DNA from 4 places in the Planococcus sp. SSTMD024 genome. Region 1 is predicted to be linked to each of the others. Evidence: riboswitches for the same ligand, from Rfam matches in the RefSeq annotation. Region 1 holds a riboswitch; each other region holds the start of a gene.
What was found. Region 1 has a riboswitch for S-adenosylmethionine ahead of acsA (acetate--CoA ligase). Riboswitches for the same ligand answer to the same signal wherever they lie in the genome.
Positions count from the first base shown of each region.

Region 2: it holds a riboswitch for S-adenosylmethionine, as region 1 does, so the genes downstream of both, AB9R92_RS11960 (O-acetylhomoserine aminocarboxypropyltransferase/cysteine synthase family protein) here and acsA (acetate--CoA ligase) in region 1, are expected to answer to the same signal.
Region 3: it holds a riboswitch for S-adenosylmethionine, as region 1 does, so the genes downstream of both, metK (methionine adenosyltransferase) here and acsA (acetate--CoA ligase) in region 1, are expected to answer to the same signal.
Region 4: it holds a riboswitch for S-adenosylmethionine, as region 1 does, so the genes downstream of both, AB9R92_RS06190 (2,3-diketo-5-methylthiopentyl-1-phosphate enolase) here and acsA (acetate--CoA ligase) in region 1, are expected to answer to the same signal.

Region 1 is NZ_JBGGNS010000019.1:5,596-9,055, forward strand. Features, by position in the region: gene acsA (acetate--CoA ligase) at 1-1,660, opposite strand, end outside; SAM riboswitch class I at 1,727-1,834, opposite strand; SAM riboswitch class I at 1,909-2,017, opposite strand; gene AB9R92_RS03855 (helix-turn-helix domain-containing protein) at 2,294-3,058, shown strand; gene AB9R92_RS03860 (TVP38/TMEM64 family protein) at 3,081-3,460, shown strand, end outside.
Region 2 is NZ_JBGGNS010000022.1:626,256-629,715, reverse strand. Features, by position in the region: gene metX (homoserine O-acetyltransferase MetX) at 1-952, opposite strand, end outside; gene AB9R92_RS11960 (O-acetylhomoserine aminocarboxypropyltransferase/cysteine synthase family protein) at 965-2,254, opposite strand; SAM riboswitch class I at 2,354-2,468, opposite strand; SAM riboswitch class I at 2,656-2,768, shown strand; gene AB9R92_RS11955 (methionine ABC transporter ATP-binding protein) at 2,901-3,460, shown strand, end outside.
Region 3 is NZ_JBGGNS010000006.1:14,087-17,546, reverse strand. Features, by position in the region: gene AB9R92_RS01275 (gamma carbonic anhydrase) at 1-226, shown strand, start outside; gene metK (methionine adenosyltransferase) at 261-1,457, opposite strand; SAM riboswitch class I at 1,660-1,770, opposite strand; gene pckA (phosphoenolpyruvate carboxykinase (ATP)) at 2,008-3,460, shown strand, end outside.
Region 4 is NZ_JBGGNS010000020.1:75,053-78,512, forward strand. Features, by position in the region: gene AB9R92_RS06185 (2-hydroxy-3-keto-5-methylthiopentenyl-1-phosphate phosphatase) at 1-555, opposite strand, end outside; gene AB9R92_RS06190 (2,3-diketo-5-methylthiopentyl-1-phosphate enolase) at 552-1,775, opposite strand; SAM riboswitch class I at 1,846-1,959, opposite strand; SAM riboswitch class I at 2,275-2,427, shown strand; gene mtnK (S-methyl-5-thioribose kinase) at 2,505-3,460, shown strand, end outside.

The DNA of each region.
Region 1 (3,460 bases):
TCTTGCCGCTGATTTTTGTTTTCGGCAATTCCTCGATCACTTCGATCTCGCGCGGTGCGGCATGGGCGGACAGTTTCGAACGCACAAACAAGCGAATGTCTTCGATTACTTCATCGCTGACCGTATAGCCGCTGTTGAGCACGATAAATGCTTTGACGATTTCTCCCCGCAGCGCATCGGGCTTGCCGATCACGCCCGCTTCTGCGACCGCTTCGTGTTCGAGCAATTTGCTCTCCACTTCAAACGGTCCGATGCGCTCACCTGAGGAATTGATCATGTCGTCACTGCGCCCTTGGAAAAAGATGTAGCCGTCTTCGTCTTGGATCGCCAAATCGCCGGATAAGTACCAGCCGTCAAATTGGAAATACGACCGGTATTTGGCCTCGTTTTGCCACACTTCCCGCATGATGCCCGGCCACGGGGTGCGGATTGCCAAATGGCCGATCTCCCCGTTTGGCAGCGCCTCGCCTTGGTCGTTCAGGATGCTGACTGATATGCCGGGGAACGGGCGCCCCATGGAACCTGGCTTGATGACTGCAGCCGGCAAATTGACGATCAGCTGGGCGCCGGTTTCGGTCATCCACCACGTATCGTGGATGCGCAGGCCCAATTGCTCGCTTCCCCAATAGATCACTTCGGGGTTCAACGGTTCACCGACGCTCAGGATGTGGCGCAGCGAACGGAGGTCGTAGCGCGCCAAGACCTCAGCCCCCGCTGATTTCAGCATGCGGAACGCGGTCGGCGCACTGTACCAAACCGTGACCTTTGCCCGCTCGATGGTGGCGTACCAGGAATCGGCATCAAAACGCCCGCCGTTGACGACGATGGTGGCGCGGTTCAGCCACGGGGCGAAGATCGCATAGACGGTGCCCGTTACCCAGCCCGGATGCGCCGTGCACCAATAGACATCGTCTTCTTTCAAATCGAGCACCCAGTGGCCGGTCTGGTATTGATGGATCATCGCGCGGTGTGCATGGATGATGCCTTTCGGTTTGCCGGTCGAGCCGCTCGTGTAATGGATGTTGAGCGGGTGTTCCAAGTCGACCCATTCAGTTGAAAAACCGCTGTCAGTGGTTTGTTCTGACAGCTCCGTCAAGGAAATTTCCCCTGCTCGGCAGCGATCGGATCCGGCGGTGATGAAAATCTTTTCCAGAGACGGCAACTCATCCCGTGGAATGCGCACGGCAAGCGCCGGGTCGGTGATGATAAAGCGCCCACTGCAGTCTTGTACGCGGTCGCGCACCGCTTCTTCCATGAACGCCTCGAACAACGGGCCGGCGATGGCGCCGAGTTTTATCACTGCGAGCATACTGATATAGCAATCGGCATTTTTCGGCAGGAAAATAAAGACGATGTCGCCCCGGCGGACGCCTTCACTTCGAAGGGCTGCCGCGACGTGGTCGGTTTGTCTTTTCACTTCGTCGAACGTCCAGTGCTCCTCGTGTTCACCATTGATGTAATGAAGGGCCGTTTTGCTGCCGTAGCCGTCCTCGACGTGCCGGTCGATGCATTCATGGGCCATGTTGACTTTTCCTGTCTCGCTCCAGGTAAATTGCCGTTCCACTTGCTGCCAGGAAAAAGATCGCCGCCCTTGGTCATAGTCCGGCAAGTTCGGCTCGTTCCCTGGTTGAAAACGTGGTGCCAATGGTTGATTGCTCATCTGTTGTGCCTCCTTTTGTCTATAGAAAAAACCCCGCTCATCGAAAGAAGAGGGGATTCGGTCCTCAACTTATCTTTCAGCCTCGCGGACTGCAGGAAGGAGCACCTGTGCAAGCATTGCTTGCCGGTTGCTGGGTTTCATCGGGCCTGATCCCTCCACCACTCGTGATAAGAAGTGTTGCTATGTAATTGAAAAACGAATGTCCAAAACAAAAACAGACCTCCACGAGAGAAGGTCTGTTGTGCCTTCTCTTATCTGCCAGACGCATTCGCCTGTTGGAAGGAGCACCTGTGCAAGTAAGACTTGCCGGTTGCCGGGCTTCACAGGGCCAATTCCCTCCGCCGCTCTCGATAAGATGATGGTTGTCTATGAAATTCGCTATGTCGACAATGGTACGGGAGCACTTCCGGGATGTCAACAACTTCTTCCAAATAACTTGAAATATTCCTTGTTTTCCGACTTTTTAAATAGGCATTCCCTTTTAGGTTCGTGGCACCAGCCGCCGCTTGAAAAAAGGATTTTCTCAATTGTTGCGGAATGGCCCATCTCATTAAAACCATTACCGGGAATATACTGACCTTTTTCTTGATTATTGCTATACTCAAGAGACTTTAATGAAAAGTGCAGGTGTTCATGATTCAACCGTATTTGATCCAAACCATTGATTCGCTCGACCCAAGAGTTTCTCATGCCTCCCCCGTGCCGCTCCATCGCCATCAGCAGACCGCAGAGCTGGTGTGGATGGAAAGCGGCACGGGGGAAGTCGCGCTCGCCGATCAGCGGCTGGCGCTGTCACCTGGCGATCTGCTGTTGATCCCGACAGGCTGTTGGCATCGTTTCGACCGTGCCGATGGGCGCATCAGAACACTGATTGGCCCCCCCGCCTCTAACATGTCTTCGGTTCGATTCATGAAGGCGGAAAGCCCGCAGTTTATCGCTTCACTGTTTGCGGAACTCGAGCGTGAAATTCAATCGGCTGCGTCCTCTGGCAGCAAATGCCAAAAAATAGTGGAACTGTTGTGGATGGAATGCGGCATCACGCAACTTTCGGCATCTGCCCTGCCCACGGATTCTTTCCGATTGCTTCACCTCTTGCATGAATTGGAGGAAGACTGCCACTTGCCGTTTTCCCTATCCGCTACCGCCGCCCGGTTCGGCCTTAGCAAATTCCACTTCAGCCGCCTGTTTAAAGAACGCTGCACACAAACACCGCTTCAGTTCGTCATCGGCTGCCGCCTGGACTGCGCGCAGCAGTTATTGCGTGCGACTGGAGAGGAAGTGGCAGCCATCGCCGCCCGGTGCGGCTACAAGAGCGCTACGCAGTTTCACGCGGCGTTCACACGCCATAGCGGCATGACCCCGCGGTGTTACCGCCTGCATCAAACGGACGGCGTGTAATGCCATTCAAAGGAGACCACTCATGACGATCGAATTCATCTACCGCTCATTGGAATTTTCAGCGCTCCTGCTACTTAATATTGCCATCGGCGCGTTCGGTTTCATTCCGAGCCTCCTCATCACCCCGGTCAACCTGGATCGTTTTGGACTGGCCGGCGGCAGCGTATTGTCCGTCAGCGGAGAAATCATCGGGGCGCTCTTCGGCTTTTGGCTCTACCGTTACGGCGCCAAGCACATGCCGCCCGCTTGGCAGCAACTGCGGTGGTTTCGGTTTTTCCTGCGCCAACAGAATGCCGCTGTATTTTGGGCGGTCATCGCGTTTCGCTTGCTGCCATTTGCCCCGTCCGGCGCCGTCACGGCGGGAGCCGCGCTGACCCGGATTTCGACGCCCGCTTTTTTTGC
Region 2 (3,460 bases), on a different contig from region 1:
TTTCAAACTCCACCAAAAATCCGTCGTGGCCAAAATCCGTTTCGATTTTCTCCCACTTGGCATTGGGCTGATTTTCGACCCAAGGAATCATCAATTCTCCCGGATACAATAAATCGTGGCTATAAGAAATCGATAGCAGTTCAGGGGCTAGTTCCGCCTCTTCCACATCGTGGGTATTCATGGCTTTCAGCAAAACGAGGTAGCTATTCGGATCAAAACGCCCTGCCAATTTGCGCCCCTGATAATCCAAATAGGATTGAACTTCGAATTGCTCTCCGCAACGCGCCCGGGCAAAACGGCCGTTGAATAGCCTCCCGCTCCGGTACGTCACCATGCCGGCCATGCGCGCGATTTCAAACCCTTTCAGCCTGGCTTCCGGATGATACTCACCTGACTGGAACTCGGGATCGTTTTCGATTGCCTGAATGCCGATATGATTGAATGCGACGCCATAATCCCCGTAGTAAGGCGTCACGGCGAGTGCAATGGCCGTATCCAGAAACTCAGGGTACAGGCTTGCCCATTCCAAGGTTTTCATGCCGCCGAGAGAACCGCCGATTACTGCAGCGAGGTGGTCGATTCCTAACGCTTCCAATGCTTTGCGCTCCGCTTTCACCATATCCCGGATGGTCAGTTCAGGAAAAGACGCCCGGTAAGGCTTTCCGGTTTCCGGATTGACTGAAAGCGGACCGGTCGAACCGCTGCAGCCGCCCAGTACATTGAACGTGATGACTTGGAATTGCCCGGTATCCACCGCTTTGCCCGGGCCGATCAGCCCGGCCCACCAGCCCGGCTGATCTGCAGTGCCTACTGCAAATTGATCGCCCGTCAATGCGTGGCAAACCAGAATCGCTGGCGCAGAACTGTCTCCGACGCGTTCATACGCCAATTCCACTTCAGGCAATAGTTGATCTGATTCAAGTGTCAGCTGGCCGATGGATACTGTCGTCATCCGAATCCCTCCTTACGCGTTCTCGAGTACTGCTGCTTGGATTGCTTGCTCCAAATCAGCGATTAAATCTTCATGGTTTTCCAATCCTACAGACAAACGGATCAATTCTTCCGTGACACCTGATTTTTTCAGTTCTTCCGTTGTCAGTTGCTGGTGCGTTGTCGATGCCGGATGGATGATCAATGATTTCGCATCGCCGACATTCGCCACGTGCGACCATAGATTGACGCCGTCGATTACTTTGCGGCCGGCTTCCCGCCCGCCTTTAATGCCGAAGTTGACGATCGAACCGTAGCTGTCTTTCAAATATTTATCAGCAAGTGCCTTAGATGGATGCCCTTCAAGGCCAAGGTAATTGACCCACTCGATTTGCGGATGGTCTTTCAAATATTCAGCGACTTTTTGTGCGTTCGTCGCGTGGCGCGGAATCCGGAGATGCAAAGTTTCAAGTCCTTGCAGCAATGCGTGAGCGCTGTCCGCACTGAGCGACGGGCCGAAATCGCGCAACAGCTGAACGCGTAATTTCGTCGCGAATGCGGCTTCCGGCACATCAATTCCGAAGCGGATGCCGTGGTAGGTTTCATCCGGTTCCGTATAATTCGGGAATCGCGGATTGTCCCAGTTGAAACGTCCAGCATCAACTGCTACGCCGCCGATTGTCGTACCGTGCCCGCCGATCCATTTCGTGGCGGAATGTATGACGACGTCTGCACCGAATTCGATTGGGTTGCTGACAAAAGGCGATGCGAATGTATTATCGATCAACAGCGGTACGCCATTTTCATGTGCGATGTCCGCCACACGCTCCACATCGAACACGTTCAAGCTTGGATTTCCGATGATCTCGCCGAACAAGGCTTTCGTTTTGTCTGTGATCGCTGCACGGAAATTCTCAGGATCGGTTGCATCGACGAATTTAACGTTAATGCCATAGCGCGGCAATGTGTTGGCGAATAGATTATAAGTTCCGCCATACAGGTTGCTATCGGCAATAATTTCGTCTCCCGCTTCAGCTATATTCAACACCGAGAATGCAATGGCTGCCATTCCTGACGACAAAGCCACTGCAGCAGTCCCGCCTTCAAGAAGTGCGACGCGCTGTTCGAATACATCGACTGTCGGGTTCATGATGCGCGAATAGATATTGCCTGTCTCTTTCAAGCCGAATAAGTTTTGTGCGTGCTCGGTATCTTTGAATACATAGGAAGTTGTTTTATGGACCGGAACGCCGCGCGCGCCTGTCACTGGATCCGGTTCTTGGCCGCCGTGTAATAGAAGAGTTTCTGGTTTGAAGTTTGTCATTGTCAATTCCTCCTGTTTTCTGATAGTTTGTTCGGTTTGAGGAGGACACAAAAAGGCCCTCTTCAGAAAGAAGAGGGCCGTTATATACGGATTTGCCTCCTCTTATCTTTCAGCGACGCAAATGCGCACTGTAGGATTTAGCACCTTTCCAGACATGAGCCTGTCGGTTGCCGGGCATCGTAGGGCCTATTCCCTCCGCCTCTCGTGATAAGAGTATTCAGTTATTTTTTTGCTTGAGGAAAAGTATAGAGGACAGCGCTGGCTAAAGTCAAGCGTATTTTTCTAAAAATTTTTACTTCTATAACTGTGCGAACTCCCATAAAAAAAATTCATGAAAGCTGTTGACTTTTTCGCTATTTCGAAATAGAGTAGGAATCACGAATTGAATAGCTTACATCACTTTCTTATCCAGAGAAACCGAGGGACAGGCCCTACGACGTTTCGGCAGCAGATTCGCAAATCAGCGAAAACTGTGCTAATTCCTGCAAATGCTTCGGCATTTGGAAGATGAGAATGAGATGGTTTCATATTTTGGAGCCCTCTTTTTTCTTGCGTATAAGAAAAAGGAGGGCTTTTTGTTGTTATTTCAAGAAAGTGTTCGTTCGCACTCATTCGAATCGTTATTTGCAGCCACAGGAGGGACACCATGATTCAATTTGAAGCAGTCAAGAAAACTTATGTATCCGGCAAGCAGCAAGTCCATGCGCTCAATGGCATCGATTTGACCGTCGAGACCGGCGAAATTTACGGCGTCATCGGATTTAGCGGCGCAGGGAAAAGCTCGTTGATCCGCACGGTGAATTTGCTCGAGCGCCCGTCGAAAGGCCGCGTGCTTATCCACGGAGAAGATATTTCCACTTTAAGCGCACGCAAAATCCGCGATACGCGAAAAGACATCGGCATGATCTTCCAGCATTTCAATTTGCTGAACTCGAAAACAGTGCACCATAATATCGCGATGCCGCTGCTTCTGGCCAAGACCCCGAAAACGGAAGTCGACCGGAAAGTCGCAGAACTACTGGAGTTTGTCGGGCTTGCTGACCAAGCTAAGAAATACCCCGACCAACTATCCGGCGGGCAAAAGCAGCGCATCGGCATTGCGCGAGCACTCGCCACAAACCCGTCAATACTGCTTTGCGATGAAGCGACATCAGCACTCGACCCCCAGACGACCCAGTCCATTCTGGATCTGTTGCGCCGCATCAA
Region 3 (3,460 bases), on a different contig from region 1:
GGTCGGCATGGGCTCGATCATTCTGGACGGCGCTGAAATTGGCGAAGGGGCATTCATCGGCGCCGGAAGTCTCGTCCCGCAAGGAAAGAAAATCCCGCCAGGCACACTGGCGTTCGGACGCCCGGCAAAAGTGGTACGTGAACTGAACGAAGCGGACAAAAAGGACATGGAACGCATTGTCCGGGAGTATGCGGAAAAAGCCGCCTATTATAAATCACTCCAATAGAAAAAGCAGGCGGGAAAAATCCGCCTGCTTTTTATTATGCGTTTGCTTGTTGTTTCAAAGCATCCGCTTTGTCTGTGCGTTCCCACGGAAGGTCGACATCCGTGCGTCCGAAATGGCCATAAGCCGCTGTCTGTTTGTAGATCGGGCGGCGCAGGTCGAGCATCTTGATGATGCCGGCCGGGCGCAAATCAAAGTTTGCGCGCACGAGTTCGATCAATTTGTCTTCGCTGACTTTCCCTGTGCCGAACGTATCGACCGCAATCGATACCGGATGTGCCACGCCGATTGCATAGGCTAGCTGCACTTCACATTTATCGGCAAGGCCAGACGCGACGATATTCTTCGCCACATAACGGGCTGCATACGCGCCGGAACGGTCGACTTTTGTCGCATCTTTACCGGAGAATGCGCCACCGCCATGTCGTGCATAACCACCGTACGTATCAACGATGATTTTGCGGCCTGTAAGCCCTGCATCACCTTGAGGCCCGCCGATGACAAAGCGTCCTGTCGGGTTGATGAAGTATTTCGTTTCGGCGTCAAGCAGTTCGGCCGGCACGACTTCGTTGATGACGTATTCTTTCAAGTTGCGTTGGATTTGCTCCAACGATACTTCAGGATGGTGCTGCGTCGAAATGACGATCGTATCGACACGCACTGGTTTATTGTTCTCATCATATTCAATCGTTACTTGCGTTTTGCCATCAGGGCGCAAATACGGCAAGATTTCTTCTTTGCGCACTTCTGCCAAGCGGCGTGCGAGTTTGTGCGCCAGGCTGATCGGCAATGGCATCAATTCCTCTGTTTCGTTTGACGCATACCCGAACATCAAGCCTTGGTCGCCTGCTCCGATCTCATCCAACTCTTTGTCGGTCATCTGGCCTTCACGCGCTTCAAGTGCCACGTTGACGCCGGCAGCGATATCCGCCGACTGCTCATCAATCGCTGTCAACACTGCGCTCGTCTCGGAATCGAATCCGTATTTCGCACGTGTATAGCCGATCTCTTTGACGGTCTGGCGGACGACTTTCGGAATGTCTACATATGTGGATGTCGTGATTTCACCTGCGACAAGGACGAGCCCTGTCGTTACAGTCGTCTCGCATGCGACACGCGCATTCGGGTCTTCTGTTAGGATCGCATCCAGGATTGCGTCTGAAATTTGGTCGCAAATTTTATCCGGATGCCCTTCTGTTACTGATTCTGATGTGAATAATCGACGGTTTGTCAAAAAAAGTTCCTCCTTATATCCTGCGAGATTGCTCTCGAAATTGATACGGTACTCATTTTCCCATGTCAAGTCCGTTTCCACCTATGGAATTGAACTTCCAGCTTTTTCAGCCTGCACACGAGGATTAAGGGCATTCCATAAAAAAATCCCTTCACTCATCTTAATACATGAGGAAAGGAATAATCATCATAAGCACCTTTCACTCTTATCGTCCAAGGCATTCGCCTTGCTTCAGGTTGGGCACCATCGCTGCAATTGCAGCAGGTTGCCGGGTTTCATCGGGCCTGCACCCTCCACCAGCTCGGAATAAGAGTATCCGTTCAATTTCCCATCATACGGAATGCGGCCCCAGCTGTCAACGTTTTTACCGGAAACGGTTGCCAGACGTTTAAGCATGCAGCTTTTTCTACTATTAAAAATTCACAAATCATGAACATTGATAGATTTCTAGTTATTAGTATAGACTAATCGCGTTAATGTGTTATACTAATGTTCGAATATACATCTTCCCCATTCATTTGGGAATAAACGAAAAGGAAGGTACATATATATGACTTCAGTGAATCTAGCAAATGATTTGAAAGAGCTTTTGAACGGCTCCAATGTCAATATCCAACTATCCGTCCCCCAATTGGTAGAGGCAGCAACATCCCGCGGGGAGGCAGTATTGACGCGTGAAGGCGCAGTCAAAGCGGAAACAGGCAAATACACTGGCCGTTCGCCTAAAGACAAGTATATGGTAGAAGAGGCGATTTCGAAAGACAAAATTGACTGGGGCAGCGTCAATCGCCCGATTTCCTCTGAAATCTTCGAAAACCTATATGCTAAAGTCCTCAATCATTTGAAAGAAAAAGACGCTTTGTACGTCTTCAAAGGCTTTGCCGGCGCGGATCCCGAGTCCCGCCTTGCGATTCAGACGATTAACGAATATGCGTGGCATAACCTGTTCGCCCATCAATTGTTCATCCGCCCGACTGCGGAAGAACTGAAGGCGCATGAAGCTGAATTCACTGTCGTTTACGCCCCGACTTTCCACGCAGACCCTGCAGTGGACGGAACGGATTCCGAAACCTTCATCATCGTTTCGATGGAAAAGAAAATCATTTTGATCGGCGGTACGGAATACGCAGGCGAAATGAAGAAATCCATCTTCTCGATCATGAACTACATCCTTCCTGAAAAAGGCATCCTGCCGATGCACTGCTCGGCGAATGTCGGAAAAAATGACGATGTCGCCTTGTTCTTCGGACTTTCCGGTACAGGGAAAACGACTTTGTCGGCTGACCAAGACCGCAAATTAATCGGCGACGATGAGCACGGCTGGTCCGATAACGGCGTCTTTAACATCGAAGGCGGCTGCTACGCAAAAACGATCAACTTGTCGCGTGAAAACGAGCCGCAAATCTTTGACGCTATCCGTTTCGGCTCGGTCCTTGAAAACGTAGTCGTTGACGAAGATACGCGCATCCCGGATTACGACAACGGATCGCTGACAGAAAACACGCGTGCAGCATACCCGATCGATGCCATCGATAACATCGTCGTCCCTTCTGTCGCAGGTCACCCGAAGACGATCGTCTTCTTGACGGCGGACGCGTTCGGCGTATTGCCTCCAATCAGCAAATTGACCAAAGAACAAGCAATGTACCACTTCCTAAGCGGCTATACATCGAAACTTGCCGGCACAGAACGCGGCATCACATCACCAGAAGCGACATTCTCGACGTGCTTCGGCTCACCATTCCTCCCGCTTCACGCGACCGTCTATGCGGAAATGCTCGGCGACAAAATCGATGAGCACGGTGCAGATGTTTACCTCGTGAACACAGGATGGACTGGCGGCATCTACGGAGTTGGAAGCCGGATGAAATTGTCCTACACACGCACGATGGTTCGCGCAGCGATCCGCGGCGACTTGAACGGCGTGGAAATGGAACATGAATCCGTCTTCGGCTTGAATATGCCGAAAGAAATCCCAGGCGTTCCGACTGAAGTATTGAACC
Region 4 (3,460 bases), on a different contig from region 1:
GGCGATGACGAGATCCGCTTGTTTGGCGGCTTGCAAGTCGGTGATGGAATCGCCGATGACGATGCTCGTCGATTGCTCCGACATGATGCGGCGCATGACGGACGGTTTGCAGCAGCCGCAGCCTTGGCTGTCGCACTGTTCGTCGCAGCCGTGCGGGAAGCGGATATGGATCTTGTCATTCGAAAAGTCCGCTTCGTTGCAATAGATGCCGGCGAATGGACCGTATGGCTCGAGCAATGGGTAGACGAAAAAGTCGATGCCTCCGCTGACGATATAGAGCGGGATGTCATGGCGTTTTGTGTAGGCGACGAAATCGGCGAAGCCTTCGCGGATTTCCGCTTGGTCGAGCGCATAGTTGATGATCTGTTGCTTGGCGGAAGATGGCAGCAAGGCAAACATTTGCTGGACGCCTTCGCGTATGGAAATGCGCTGATCGAGAATTTGATCTTTTATCGGCGACCAACCCGGCGGATCGAACTCTTTCATGATGGCGATCAAATTATCGCGGGAAGTCACCGTCCCGTCGAAGTCGCAAAATATGACCGGCTTGTTCATACGGTTTCCCCCCATAATGCTAACGCTTTTTGTAATTCATCCTGTTGTTTGGCGGCTTCCGTTAAAGCCTGTCCTTGCAGTGCGGCGTCGATCGCTTGGCGGAACGCTTTGCCGCCAGCAGCAGCGCCGTCTGGATGGCCATGGACGCCGCCTCCTGCATTGATGATGCTGTCGGTGCCGTAGTCTTCTAACAATAGCGGCACGAGGGCGGGGTGGATGCCGGCGGATGGCACCGGGAAGCTTTGCTTCAAAGGGCCTTCGCTGACCAGTTCCTGACCGAGCTGCAACGCCGTTTCTTTCTCGAGGGCGACGCTGCCGTATGGGGAGGGGAACAAGCTGAAGTCAGCTCCTGCCAGTCGTGTCAGTTTGCCAAGTGCAAGCGCTGTGGACACGCCGTAAAAATCGGATGACGTATACGCGCCGCTGAACGCAGGATGCGCCATAAGCGGGAGTGCCACTTCTTCGTCTTCTGCCAGTTCCTGCAAGACGTCGAATCCGTAGGCATGGACATTGAACAGCAAAGCGTCCGCCCCGAGTTCACGTGCCCGCCGCGCCTTGTCGCGCAAGCTTGATGTCCGTCCGGATAAATTGACGGCATACAGCGTGCGATGGCCGGTTTCTTCGTACACTTCGTCTAACACATGACGCGCTGCGGTAATGCGCGTGTCAAACGGCGTCAGTGGATTGTCGAATAAAATCTCATCGTCTTTCACCAAGTCGACGCCGCCGAGTGCCTGTTGGCGAAGTTGATCTGATAGATAATCGAGATCGCGGCCGATGACGCCCTTGAAAATACTCATGGCGAGCGGGCGCCCGTTGACACCGAGCGTTTCGCGAATGCCGTCGATCCCAAAACGCGGACCCGGAAACTGGCGGAGCAGTGATTCTTCAAAATCCAAATCGATCAATTTGATCTCGCCGTCGAGCGACAGCTTGCCAAAGACGGTCGTCAGGATGGCGGGCAAATCCGCTGAGAAGTTGGCCGCCGGGTAATGGATTTTCAGGCGTGCTTGGATGACGCCTTGACGTGCGGGGTGGGTGACGTGCGGGAATTCTTCGACCGACACGACGCTCCCTCTATGTTGTTGCAATTGCTGCTGCTCGAGCAATGGCAGATCGGTCCACGAACCGACCGTCAAACCGAGTGCAATGGCTTCTGCTTTTTTTTCGAATGAACCGGCTTTGCCGAATAATTGATATGTCGCGATAACACCGCTCATGAATAACCCTCCTGCTTAGTGGACATAAAAAAACCTCTTCGCAAATAAGAAGAGGTTAATGATTAACGCCTTCTTATTTCCCAGCCAATCGATTGCGTTGGCTGCAAGAATTAGCACCGTGTCCATGATCGGACCGGTTGCCGGGCTTCGTAGGGCTTGTCCCTCCACCTGCTCTGAATAAGAATAGATTATGAAATTGTGGCTGTTGCAAAGTAATTCTGATTATTTCATGACGGGCGGTATCTGTCAACGGAGAAAATCAAAAATGTCTGAAAAATGTCAGTTGACCACTTCAGGGTGCGTTCACCAGAAAAAGAGCATGCCCAACCGGCAGCGGGTATTTAAGAAAAGTGCAGCAAGTAATTGATGAACTAGAAAACCCGAGTATGAAACTCGCCTTTAGCGGAAAGGTTTTCATTTTTTCAAAATATTTTATTGACAATGAATTCTGAATCGTGCTAGCATTCGTTTCAGAACTTCATAAATGTTGCATAGCAAACTCTTATCAAGAGCAGGCAGAGGGAAATGGCCCGATGACGCCCAGCAACCGACCGTAATACCGTTGTGAGACGGGGCGCTTTGGCGCCGGGATTCGATCCCTTAAGGCACGGTGCTAATTCCATCAGAAATGTACATTTCTGAAAGATAAGAGGCATGGATCTCTTATTCTGCGCCTCTTTCTTTCGGGAAAGAGGCTTTTTATTATTCCGCAGAAAAGAGGCAATCAATATGACACTTACAGCACCGTCTACATACAAAGCATTGACTGAACAACAAGCGATTCGGCTGGCACAGAGTTTGGACGTTTTTGCGTCGTCCGCAACACTCCAATGTGAAGAGATCGGCGACGGCAACTTGAATTACGTATTCCGCATCACTGACTCCGCCACTGGGCAAGGGCTCATCATCAAACAAGCCTTGCCGTACGCGAAAGTCGTCGGCGAAAGCTGGCCGCTGACGCTTCACCGGGCGACCATTGAAGCAAATGCCTTGAAGCTGCATGGCAGCCTCGCGAAAGGCCGTGTGCCGGAAGTGTATGCGACGGACGCTGCGCTTGCGTTCACCGTCATGGAAGACTTGTCGCAGTTGACGATTTTGCGCAACGGCTTGATCGACGGCAAGCATTACCCGAAGCTTGCGGAACATATCGGCAGTTATTTAGCGCATACCTTGTTTCACACCTCGGATTTCGGTTTGCATCCGTTCGAGAAAAAGCGGCTTGTGGCTGAGTTTTCCAATCCGGAGCTGTGCAAGATCACCGAAGACCTCATTTTCACCGATCCGTTTTTCGACCACGACACCAATGATTTTGAAGAGCCGCTGCGCGAAGCGGCACAGGCGATTTGGGACAACGAGCCGCTGAAGTTCGAAGTGGCCAAACTAAAGCGCAGCTTTTTGACGGAAGCGGAAGCACTTTTACACGGCGATTTGCATACCGGCAGCATTTTCGTCGACGAAGACGATACGAAGGTCATCGATCCGGAGTTCGCCTTCTACGGACCGATCGGTTTTGATGTCGGGCTATTTCTCGCCAACTTGATCGTCCAGGCGATTACGCGCAGCGGCGAAGAGCACGAGCTGATTGTGCAAGACATCACCCACACATGGCAGGTGTTCGAACAGCAATTTTCAGGTTTATGGGAAAGCGACGGAATCGAGACCTATAAAACGACAGCCGGCTACCG